One region of the Lysinibacillus sp. 54212 genome, then DNA from elsewhere that is predicted to be linked to it. Evidence: riboswitches for the same ligand, from Rfam matches in the RefSeq annotation. Region 1 holds a riboswitch; the other holds the start of a gene.

Region 1 (5,449 bases):
GCACAATAAAATACTCTGCCCACTCATACACAAGGTTGATTTGATGTGTAGCATATAAAAAAGTCCGCTCATTCGTATCGAGCTGCTGCAAGTAGTTAGTAAGCTGTGTGGCAAAGTAGTAATCAAGACTACTCGTTGGCTCATCTAAAATCAAAACATTTGGCTCCATAGCATAAACCCCAGCAATCGTTACTCGCTTTTTTTGCCCACCACTTAAAAAATGAATAGGCCGATCCTCAAGTTCCTCAAGCTCGGTAAGGGCAATCGCTTTATTCACCTGCTCATTTACCTTTTCTATTGACAGATCTAAATTAAGTGGTCCATATAAAATATCCTGTTTTACAGTTGAAGCAAATAATTGATTGTCAGCTTCCTGAAAAATTAGTCCTACATTTTGACGTAGATTTTTCATTGCCTTTTTCGTATATTGAACAGGCTCTCCCTGAAAATAAATCTTGCCACTTGTCGGTTTTTCTAGGCCCATTAACAGTTTAAATAGCGTCGATTTTCCTGAGCCATTTTCTCCTAGAATGGCTATTTTTTTGCCTCGAGGAATCGTCAAGGAGATACTGTCAATTGCCTTCGTACCATCCGCATATTGAAAAGATACAGAATCAAATTCAAAATAAGGTGTTGTCATTGGGTCTTTCCCCTTTCTTACAAGACTAAAAGCACTGCACTAAGCAAAAAGTACATCGTAAATAGTAGCGTCAGCCTTGGTAGCCATTTTCTTCTCTTCAAGAATGCTTGAGGAATAGTAAATTGTTCGATATTTCGAGCCTTCATGGCGTGTGTCATCGTCCCGTAACGTAAAAACATCGATTTAAACAGAGAACTAATCATTAGGCTTAGTGAAGAAAAGCTAGATTTATAGCTTTTATAGCCTAATCGTGCCTGCTGTGCTGTATAGAGCTGTTCGTATGTTTGAAGAAATAGGAAGATAAAACGGTAAATTAATTCAATCAATTCTACTATAACGACTGGTACCTTGCCTTTAAGTAATATTGGGCTAATCTCATAAATAGGCGTTGTTAAAATTAAAAAATATAAACAGCCTGTCGCGCTAAATGCTACTAAAAATATGTTTAGTGCACGTGAAAGATCATTGGGCAAAATATAAAGGGACAATTGAGCGAGTGAAGCATCCCACACAGCATGAGCGGGGATTGGACCATTCCATGCTATCGAAATAACAATCGTCACTATACCGGCTAGGCTAAATCCAAGCGGTGCAAGCATTAATATGGCGTAGGATTTCCAAGGGATTTTTGCATAGAAAACAATGACACTACTCATAAAAAGTAGTGTCCAAAGGGCAATCTCATTATTTCTGGAAATCGTAACTGCAAGTAATGCACTTATTGCAAAGAGAAGCTTTTGACTAGCGGCAACCCTTCTCAGTGCGTTATGGTGTGAAAGAAAATCAATGTTTAGCATGCTGTTTTGATGAGTTTTTCGAGTGTTTACCACGAGTATACCCAATGAAATAGCCGATAATTATTGAGCCGATGACCGCTTGTAGCACAAATAATAAGCTTTCAATTTCCCCACTTGGAGGCTCCCAAATCGCATTAAACCAAGGCTCATAATCATTAGCAATTTCAGTAATTGCCTCCTCTGCCTCTCCATCTGCTCCGCCAAATTCTGCATCCTTTAAAAATAGAACAGGCAAGATGGCTAAAAGGACAACAAGTAGGAATAGAATCAAATTTTTCTTCAACATATTAGCTCTCCTTTGCCTTTAAAATTCGTAATTGTACTAGCTCGTTCATATTGTACTTTTGTAAGAAATTCATAATGATAACCGTTAATAACCCTTCACTAACAGCTAAAGGAATTTGGGTTAGTGCGAAAATGCTCGCAAATTTTTGGAATGAGCCTAGTATTCCACCCACTTCTGCCGGGAACGCTAGTGAGAGTTGAACTGATGTCATCACATATGTACCGAGATCACCTAACATGGCAGCGAAAAATACAGCGATACTAAGGGACAGTCCCCATTTTATTGCTAATTTATAAACACCTACAGCGATAAAGGGACCAACGATCGCCATTGAAAAAATATTAGCTCCTAATGTAGTTAAACCACCGTGGGCAAGTAGGAGTGATTGGAATAGTAATACGATTGAGCCAAGTACGCTCATTACGAATGGTCCAAACAATATAGAGCCTAAGCCCACACCTGTTGGATGAGAGCAACTCCCTGTAACAGATGGAATTTTTAATGCAGATAGCACAAATGTAAATGCTCCTGATAAGGCAAGTAATAGTTTACTTTCTGGATTATCCTTTACGACGCTTCGAATTGAGCTAATCCCTTTTATTAAGAATGGTAAGCAGAGTGCTCCCCAAAAGATAGCCCATCCTATTGGTAAAAATCCTTCCATGATATGCATGGCGTGCGCTTGTTTCGGTATGAATAATAGTACAACTCCGAAGTACCCAAGCTTTGGTAATAAATGCTTCATCTTTCTTTCTCCTTTTTGATTATTTGACGAAAAAAGTGCAATAAAAAAAGCACCTTTCAGGAGAAGAAGTGCAACACTAAAAAAGCAAATCTTAATTTGCTTTCTCTTTCGCACCTATCCTCGTAGGTTGAATAGTACGTCATTTCTGGCAGGTCTCCTGGCTTCTCTTCATTGCATTTTACAAGCCTTCCCACGAAAGAATCGCAGTGGCTCTTCTAGTAATCTGCTCAGAGTTACAGTTGCGGGACAGCGACGGACTCACACCGTCTTCCCTATTAAGCTAAAGGTTAGCACCAAAAAATCATTAGGTTATCGTCATTGATAAAGATTCTAGCATTTAAAAAATAGGTTTGTCACGAAAAAGTTTGAAATATAAAAAAATTTAAAAGCATATCAATTTTCTTTTATCTATGTTATTTTAATATTAATTTAATTTTTGCAATTTTAAATAAGTGCTCACGATTTTGTGAGGTAAAAGGGAAATTAGTGAAAATCTAATGCAGCCCCCGCTACTGTAAAGCTGATGAAATCACAATAAATCACTGTCATTATGATGGGAAGATGTGAAAGTAAAGCGACGCTCAAGCCAGGAAACCTGCTTATTTAAACGACACTTACTTTTCGGAGGGAGAAGTATAGGCGGGACAATAATGTTCTTGTGCTTTTGTATGCATTTTTTGTATAGAATTTCACATGCCTGTATCTCTTTTTGAAAAGAGGTGCGGGCATTTTTTTTGAGGAGGGAGAGCTATGGTTAAGGGAAAGATCTTCGTTGTAGGCTTTGGTCCTGGAGACAGAGAGCATATTACAAAACGGGCTGTCGATGCTCTACAGCAAAGTGACCACATCATGGGCTATAAAACATATGTTGAGTTAATCCAGCATTTAGTAACAGCTAAAACGATTGTTAGTACAGGCATGACGGAGGAAGTGTCGCGTGCTCAGGAAGCGGTAAAGCAGGCGGAAGCGGGACACATCGTTTCGGTAATATCGAGCGGAGACTCGGGTGTGTATGGAATGGCAGGTCTTGTTTATGAGGTACTCATCGAAAAAGGGTGGAAAGAAGCAACGGGGATCGAGGTAGAGGTTGTACCTGGCATCTCGGCGATTAATTCCTGTGCAAGCTTACTAGGTGCACCCGTTATGCATGACTCTTGTACGATCAGCTTAAGTGATCACTTAACGCCGTGGACGGTTATTGAAAAACGAATTGAGGCAGCAGCAATGGCTGATTTTGTAATCGCCTTTTATAACCCGAAATCAGGCCGTCGTACTCGTCAAATCGTGGAGGCGCAAAAGATTTTATTGAAGTATCGTTCACCAGATACACCTGTGGGACTTGTAAAAAGTGCTTACCGAGATACACAAAATATCGTTTTGACAACATTAGCAGAAATGCTAGAGCATGATATCGGCATGCTCACAACAGTTGTTGTAGGTAACTCATCGACCTTTTTTTATGATAATAAAATTATCACACCGCGCGGCTATCAACGGAAATATACGCTCGGTGATGAAAAGCAAATATGGAAACCGCATCAGCGCTTGAAAAAAGAAGCCGAACCGTGGGCATTAGATCAGGAAACAGGGGAAGCGAAGGCGGGCTATGAAAAAATTGTTGCCATACAGAACCCAGTTCCACTAAAAAAAATGGAACCGAAAGTACCTTCGCTTAGGCTAGCTCAAAAAGCATTGGCACTTGTAACGAATCAAAAAATTGATAATCCGTTTATCGTGAGTCAGCCAATTGAATCTATATTTGAGTTTGCCGTATCTCCTGGTGTAGCAAATAAAATCATTTCACCAAGGCAGCTACAGAAGCTCGCTGAAATTGTTGGGGAAAAGGGAACATTTGAATATACACCTGACCATCGCTTCCTAGTGAAATTGCCAACTGAGAATCCACAAGCAGTAGTGGAAGCTATCAAGGCAGAGGGGCTGCTCGTCTTACCGATGGGCGATGTGTTAAATGTTAAGGCCTGTGATTTCTGCTACGGAGAAAAGGCTGAGTCGATTCCATATGCAGAGGAGATTATGGAGACTCTTGGTGGGATGAAGCTACCGAAGGAACTACATATTGGATTTAATGGCTGTGGTATGGCGTGCTATCGCGCGGTGTTTGATGATATTGGTATCGTATATCGTAAGAAAAAATTTGACTTATTCATTGGAGCGAAGCCTGTTGGGAGAACTGCTCATGCAGCACAGCCTGTTGTGGAAGGTTTAGCACCAGAAGAGCTGGTACCACTGCTCTCAAGGATAATTGAAGAATATAAAGAGAATGCTCATCCGAACGAACGATTATTTAAATATTTCAAGCGTGTGAAGAAAATTTTGCATTATAACTACCATGATATGAGCTGCAAAATCGAAATCGAAGAAGCACCTTGTGGAGATTAGGAGGCTATTATGATTTTATTTTTAGCAGGCACTAGTGATGCGAGGGAGCTTGCGGTAGTGTTACAGTCGCAAGGGCATGAGCTGCTTGCGACTGTTGTTACTGAGTCAGCGGCGCATAGCTTACAAGAGGCAGGAGTGCACACTAGTATTGGTCGATTAACAGCTCAAGATATGGAGACGTTGATAAATAAAATCGGCGCTACTTGTATTGTGGATGCGAGTCATCCGTATGCAGAGGAAGCATCTAAAACAGCAATGCTAGCCTCCTCAAGTCTGAATATTCCATACATTCGATACGAGAGGCCACTAGAAACATATAAGCATCCCCTTGTGACGGAGGTAGAAACATACGAGGAGGCAGCGAGGGCAGCAAAATCTCACAATGGTACAGTCATGCTGACAACAGGCAGTAAAACACTGGCAACCTTTACAAAGGAATTGCTAGACGAGCCGGCTATCCGATTAGTATGCAGAATGCTACCGAATAAAGAAAATATGGAAAAGTGTGATGGGCTTGGTGTAAAACAACGAGATATAATCGCAATCCAAGGACCATTTTCTAAAGAGCTAAACGTAGCGCT
Region 2 (5,449 bases), on a different contig from region 1:
TGTAGCTGTATATAGTCGTTTGTTAATAGTATATGTTCTTTTGTAACACGCTGTTGCTCACCCTGCCATACTTCTTTTGGCATCATCGTAATTTGAGGCTTCGGCATTTCTGGATGAGCATAGGTCGACACACGCGCCTTATACACATCTTCAATTTCCCGTTGGACAATAACCTCATGCGGCGCCCCAAATGCGCGAACATGCCCATCTTCCATTAGCAGTAGCTCATCACAATAAAGAGATGCTAAGTTAATATCATGAAAAACTGAAACGACTGTTAAACCACACTCAACAATTTCCTTTCGAATTAAGTCTAGTATTTGCTTTTGATGGGCAATATCCAAATGATTTGTCGGCTCGTCAAGCAATAATATTTGTGAGCATTGCGCTAATGCTTGGGCAATAAAGACTCGCTGCTGCTCACCGCCAGATAAAAACTCCATCATCGTATCACGATATTTGGCTACACCTGTTTGCTCCATTGCTATTGTAACTGCCCGTTCATCCTGATCTGACCACGAAGAAAAAAAGCCTTTTTGGTGCGGATATCGACCGAGCGATACCGTTTCATACACAGAATTTGAAAAGGCATTTGCATGAAGCTGTGGTAAAACCGCCATTTTTTTCGCTAGCCCTTTTGGTGAATAGCTCTGCATCTCTTTCTCATCAATAAAAACGGTTCCGGAAGTGGGAGCAATAATGCCACTGACTAGTTTCAATAGGGTCGATTTACCGCTACCATTTGGTCCAAGAATACCTAGCATCTTCCCTTGCCCTACAGTAAACGAAATATTATGGACGATGGGTACGCTGCCATAGCCGCCTGAGATATTTTCTACTTTCAGCATTTATGCCACCCGTCCCTTTCGTTGTTTAAAGAAAATATATGAAAATACCGGTGCTCCGATAAACGCAGTAATAACCCCAATCGGCAGCTCAATTGGTGCAATAATTGTACGCGATACTAGATCACATATGACAAGTAAGCTTGCTCCATTTAAAAATGAGATGAGTAGTAAATGGCGATGATCGGTACCAATAATCATTCGTACCATATGAGGAACGACTAGACCTAAAAATCCAATCGTTCCTGATACCGCAACAGCTGCACCCGTTAGCATAGAACCACCAGCTAAAAGAATATATTTACTTCGTTTAACATCCACTCCTAAATATTTCGCCCGGTCTTCACCATAAATCATCGCATTAAGCTCACGACGATTTAGCCAAATAAGAAGTGTACCTACAATTACAAATGGAAGAATCATTTTCACATACGGCCATCCGCGCATCGAAACGCTACCAAGAAGCCAGCCCATAATCGAACGAAGCTCCTCCCCCGTTAATGCAATCATTAATGAAATGCATGAACCTAAAAAGGAGCTAAAAATTATTCCTGTTAGTATCAGTGTCTCCATCTTCATCGTACGGTCCACTAATTTAGCAAAGCTCATTACAGCAAGCATCGTGAGCAGCGCACCAACCATACTAAAGATCGGAAGCGTGTATATGCCTAGTAGTGGTAGAGATACACTAAAGAAAATAGTAGTAACCGCACCAACAGAGGCACCTGATGAGATGCCTAACGTATATGGGTCAGCAAGCGGATTCTTTAACAGCCCTTGAAATGCAGCACCTGCAATAGCTAGTGAAGCCCCGACTAGCCCCGCAAGGATTACACGCGGCATGCGAATATTCCATAAAATGCTGTAGGCTGATGGGTTTGATTCGCTATCCCATAAGGTTGAAAGTGGAATATCGACCGAGCCGATTGATATGCCAAACCACACGCTAGTTGCTAATAGGATTAGCGAGAAAATATACGCGATTGTATATTTTTTATTCATTAAAAGCCTCTGGATAAATTGCTTTCGCTAAGGCTTCTACTCCTAAGGCTAGACGTGGACCTTGTCTACTCGTTGTATCACCATCAACAACCGTTAGTGAATTACTTTGAACAGCCTTCATCACAGAGAATGCTTTATTATTTTTAATTACTTCATCATCCCCAGCGTATGTGAAAATGATAGAATCCGGATTACTGTCCACAAATTCCTCAGCGCTATACATTGGCCAGCCTTCAACTTCAACGGCATTCGTAACGTTAATCGCTTTAAGCATTTCATTCATAAAATTGTTTTGACCGACAACATAAATATCTGGCTGTGTACCAACAACGATGAAAGCAGTTTTCGGCTCCTGACCTTTTACTTTAGCTTGAATTTCCGCTAGCTTATTTTGAATATCTTTAGTTACTTTTTCTGCCTCGTCTTCCTTACCTGTTAATGTACCAATTTCTTCAATAGTTTTATACGTTTCTTCAAAGTTCATCGCATCTTTCACAACAAATATTTTGATGCCTGCAGAAACTAGTTGATCAATAGCGCCTTCCATCATATACATGCTCGATTCGTGTGCAAACACAATATCTGGTTGTAATGAAATAATTGTCTCTATATTAAATTCCATTCCACCAACACTTGTTTTCTCTGCTACTTGCTCAGGGTAGTTATCATTATCATTTACTCCAACGATTTCCTCATCTAAGCCCAGGCTAAATAAAATTTCCGTATTGGATGGTGTTAACGAGACGATACGATCTGGTGCTTCCTGTAGCGTAACGTCATTCCCTCTAGCATCCTTTACTGTTACTGGAAATACTTGTTCATTATTTACTTCATCATTTTGCTTGACCTTTGCCCCACTGCTTGCATTATCCTCGTTACATGCAGAGAGTAAACCCAACGTTAATAGGGCTGTTAACCATAGCTGCCAAAGCTTCTTCATTCTTTCTCCTCCTAGAATTAGAAATTCTCACCCTGATCAAAATAAGGAGAGATGTTATTTTCCAATAAAGATTTTTTTCAAAAAAAAATCCCTTACCAATGTAAGAGAAGTAGGAAAGAGCAAAATTTGCGTACAAAAACACAGGTTTCGCTACCACCCTATCCTCGTAGGCTTGCATTGGTGTCCATAAAGACCGGTTTTCTGGCTTTTGCATTCTTGCATCATGCAATTACAGTGGCGGGACCGCGTCGGATTCACACCGACTTACCCTATATCCTTATGATTTTAGATTTTTCAATTTTCTTTATTATAGCGTAAAAATACTATTTTTACAGATAAAATTATTCGTATATTGTATTTCGGAAGTTTGCCGGAATATGAATTATCACAAGAGCGATTAAATTTAATTTTCGGGCTAGATTTTTTAATAATTGTGGCTGCAAATCGTAGTTGGCTAGTATTTCTTGAAATGTAGCTAGTATTTTGAAAAAATCGGCTAGTAAATCAAAAAATGTGGCTAGTATTTTTGAAATTTTGGCTAGTAAATCGAAAAATATGGCTAGTATTTTGAAATTTGAGGCTACTATATCAATAATTTCGGACTGTATTCGAAAATTTGTGGCTGCAACTCGTAATTGGCTAGTATTTTTGAAATTTTGGCTAGTAAATTCAAAAATGTGGCTAGTATTTCGAAATTTATGGCTAGTAAATCAAAAACCATGACTCTTATTCAAACAAACGTATCTACTTACCACACTCCAATAGAAAAGGCACCCTGATTGTTCAGGATGCCTAGATCTTACATTTTTTCTGGTGCACTTACGCCAATTAGCTTTAGTGCATTCGCCAATGTTGTTTTTACTGCTGTAATAAGTGCTAAACGTGCCTCTGTTAATTCTTTATTATCGGCGTTTAGTACCTTTTCAGCATTATAGAAGCTATGGAATGTAGATGCTAATTCTTGAATATAGTTTGCAATACGGTGAGGTGTACGGTGTTTCGCTGCATCCGCTACGATTTGAGGGAATGCACCAACTTTTTTCAATACATCTTCTTCCTTTTCAGCAACTAATAAACCAAGATTATCTAATGAAGTAGCGTATCCTTGCTCTGCAGCTGAACGTAAAATAGAAGAAATACGTGCATGTGCATATTGAGCATAATATACAGGGTTTTCATTAGACTGCGAAACTGCTAAGTCTAAATCAAAGTCCATATGTGAATCGCCAGCAGTTTTTACAAAGAAGTAACGTACTGCATCTAAGCCTACCTCTTCTACTAGCTCACGCATTGTAACCGCGTTACCCGTACGCTTCGACATTTTGAATTTCTCGCCATTTTTATAGAGCTGAACCATTTGAATAACTTCTACTTCAAGTGTGTCACGGTTATAGCCAAGTGCTTCGATCGCTGCCTTCATACGTGGGATATAGCCGTGGTGATCTGCACCCCAAATATTAATTAATTTATCAAAGCCACGTTGTAATTTATCCTCATGGTATGCGATATCAGGAGTCAGGTACGTAAATGAGCCGTCATTTTTAATAAGCACACGATCCTTGTCGTCACCAAATGTTGTCGAGCGGAACCAAGTCGCGCCTTCCTCTTCAAACACATGTCCATTTGCCTTTAATTTGTCTAATGCTACTTCAATTTTCCCGTTGTTATATAGGGAAGTTTCTGAATACCAAACATCAAACTCAACACGGAAGTTCGCTAAGTCTTTTTGTAATTTTGCAAGCTCTAAACGTAAGCCGTGCTCACGGAAAAATTTGAAGCGTTCTTCATCCGATTTTTCTAAAATTTCTGCACCGAATTGCTTCGCTAACTCGCCAGCGATTTCAATAATATCGGGCCCGTGGTAGCCGTCCTCTGGCATTTCAGCCTCTAAGCCTAGCGCCTGCTTATAACGAGCCTCTAGCGAATACGCTAAGTTGTTAATTTGGTTTCCTGCATCATTAATATAATATTCACGTGCTACGGCATAGCCTGCGAAATCTAATACATTGCATAGAGAATCCCCTACTGAAGCTCCGCGCGCATGCCCTAAATGCAAATCACCAGTTGGGTTCGCTGATACAAACTCAACTTGAACTTTCTCACCCTCACCTGCGTTTGAGCGACCGTAATTTTCGCCTTGTTCGAAAGTTGATTTAACAACGCCAGCTAAAAAATCCTTGCGAACGGTAATGTTCATAAAACCAGGACCAGCAATTTCGATTTTTTCAATATCTGTGTTTTCCTTATCCACATTTTCCAAAATTGCTTCTGCAATCGCACGAGGCGGCTTTTTCGCTAGCTTTGTTAATTGCATAGCTAGATTTGTTGCAAAGTCTCCGTTCGCTTTATCTTTAGGTGTTTCTAAATGAATATTATATTCTGTTCCAGCTTCTACTAAGCCCGCTTTTTCAACAGCCGCAGCTAGCACCGCTTTAATTTGTTGTTGTAATTGTTCTACAGCGTTCATCCTTGTACCTCCGAGTAATTAATTTCTAATGTGTAATGGCCGACAGATGCGCCACCAATTATTAAATCGTACTGTGTTTTAAACCGACCGCTTCCCTCAAGCCTTTCACACGATAATTGATGTGTTTTAATAACAATTGGAATGGATCCATATATACTTTCGTAATGCCCTCGCTCTTTTTGTTGTAGGTTTAGA

The links. A riboswitch is a leader RNA that binds a small molecule or an ion and turns the genes downstream of it on or off. The one in region 1 is predicted to bind cobalamin.
Region 2: another riboswitch for cobalamin. It lies ahead of V4T18_RS15790 (ABC transporter substrate-binding protein); the one in region 1 lies ahead of cobJ (precorrin-3B C(17)-methyltransferase).

What each region holds. Positions count from the first base shown of each region.
Region 1 covers NZ_JBAFWZ010000017.1:30,503-35,951, reverse strand. The annotation lists gene V4T18_RS12625 (energy-coupling factor ABC transporter ATP-binding protein) at 1-640, opposite strand, end outside; gene cbiQ (cobalt ECF transporter T component CbiQ) at 658-1,437, opposite strand; gene V4T18_RS12615 (energy-coupling factor ABC transporter substrate-binding protein) at 1,424-1,723, opposite strand; gene V4T18_RS12610 (energy-coupling factor ABC transporter permease) at 1,725-2,468, opposite strand; cobalamin riboswitch at 2,599-2,781, opposite strand; cobalamin riboswitch at 2,902-3,085, shown strand; gene cobJ (precorrin-3B C(17)-methyltransferase) at 3,219-4,868, shown strand; gene cobK (precorrin-6A reductase) at 4,878-5,449, shown strand, end outside.
Region 2 covers NZ_JBAFWZ010000029.1:16,926-22,374, reverse strand. The annotation lists gene V4T18_RS15800 (adenosylcobinamide amidohydrolase) at 1-848, opposite strand, end outside; gene V4T18_RS15795 (FecCD family ABC transporter permease) at 849-1,847, opposite strand; gene V4T18_RS15790 (ABC transporter substrate-binding protein) at 1,840-2,787, opposite strand; cobalamin riboswitch at 2,962-3,081, opposite strand; gene argS (arginine--tRNA ligase) at 3,587-5,254, opposite strand; gene V4T18_RS15780 (DUF1934 domain-containing protein) at 5,251-5,449, opposite strand, start outside.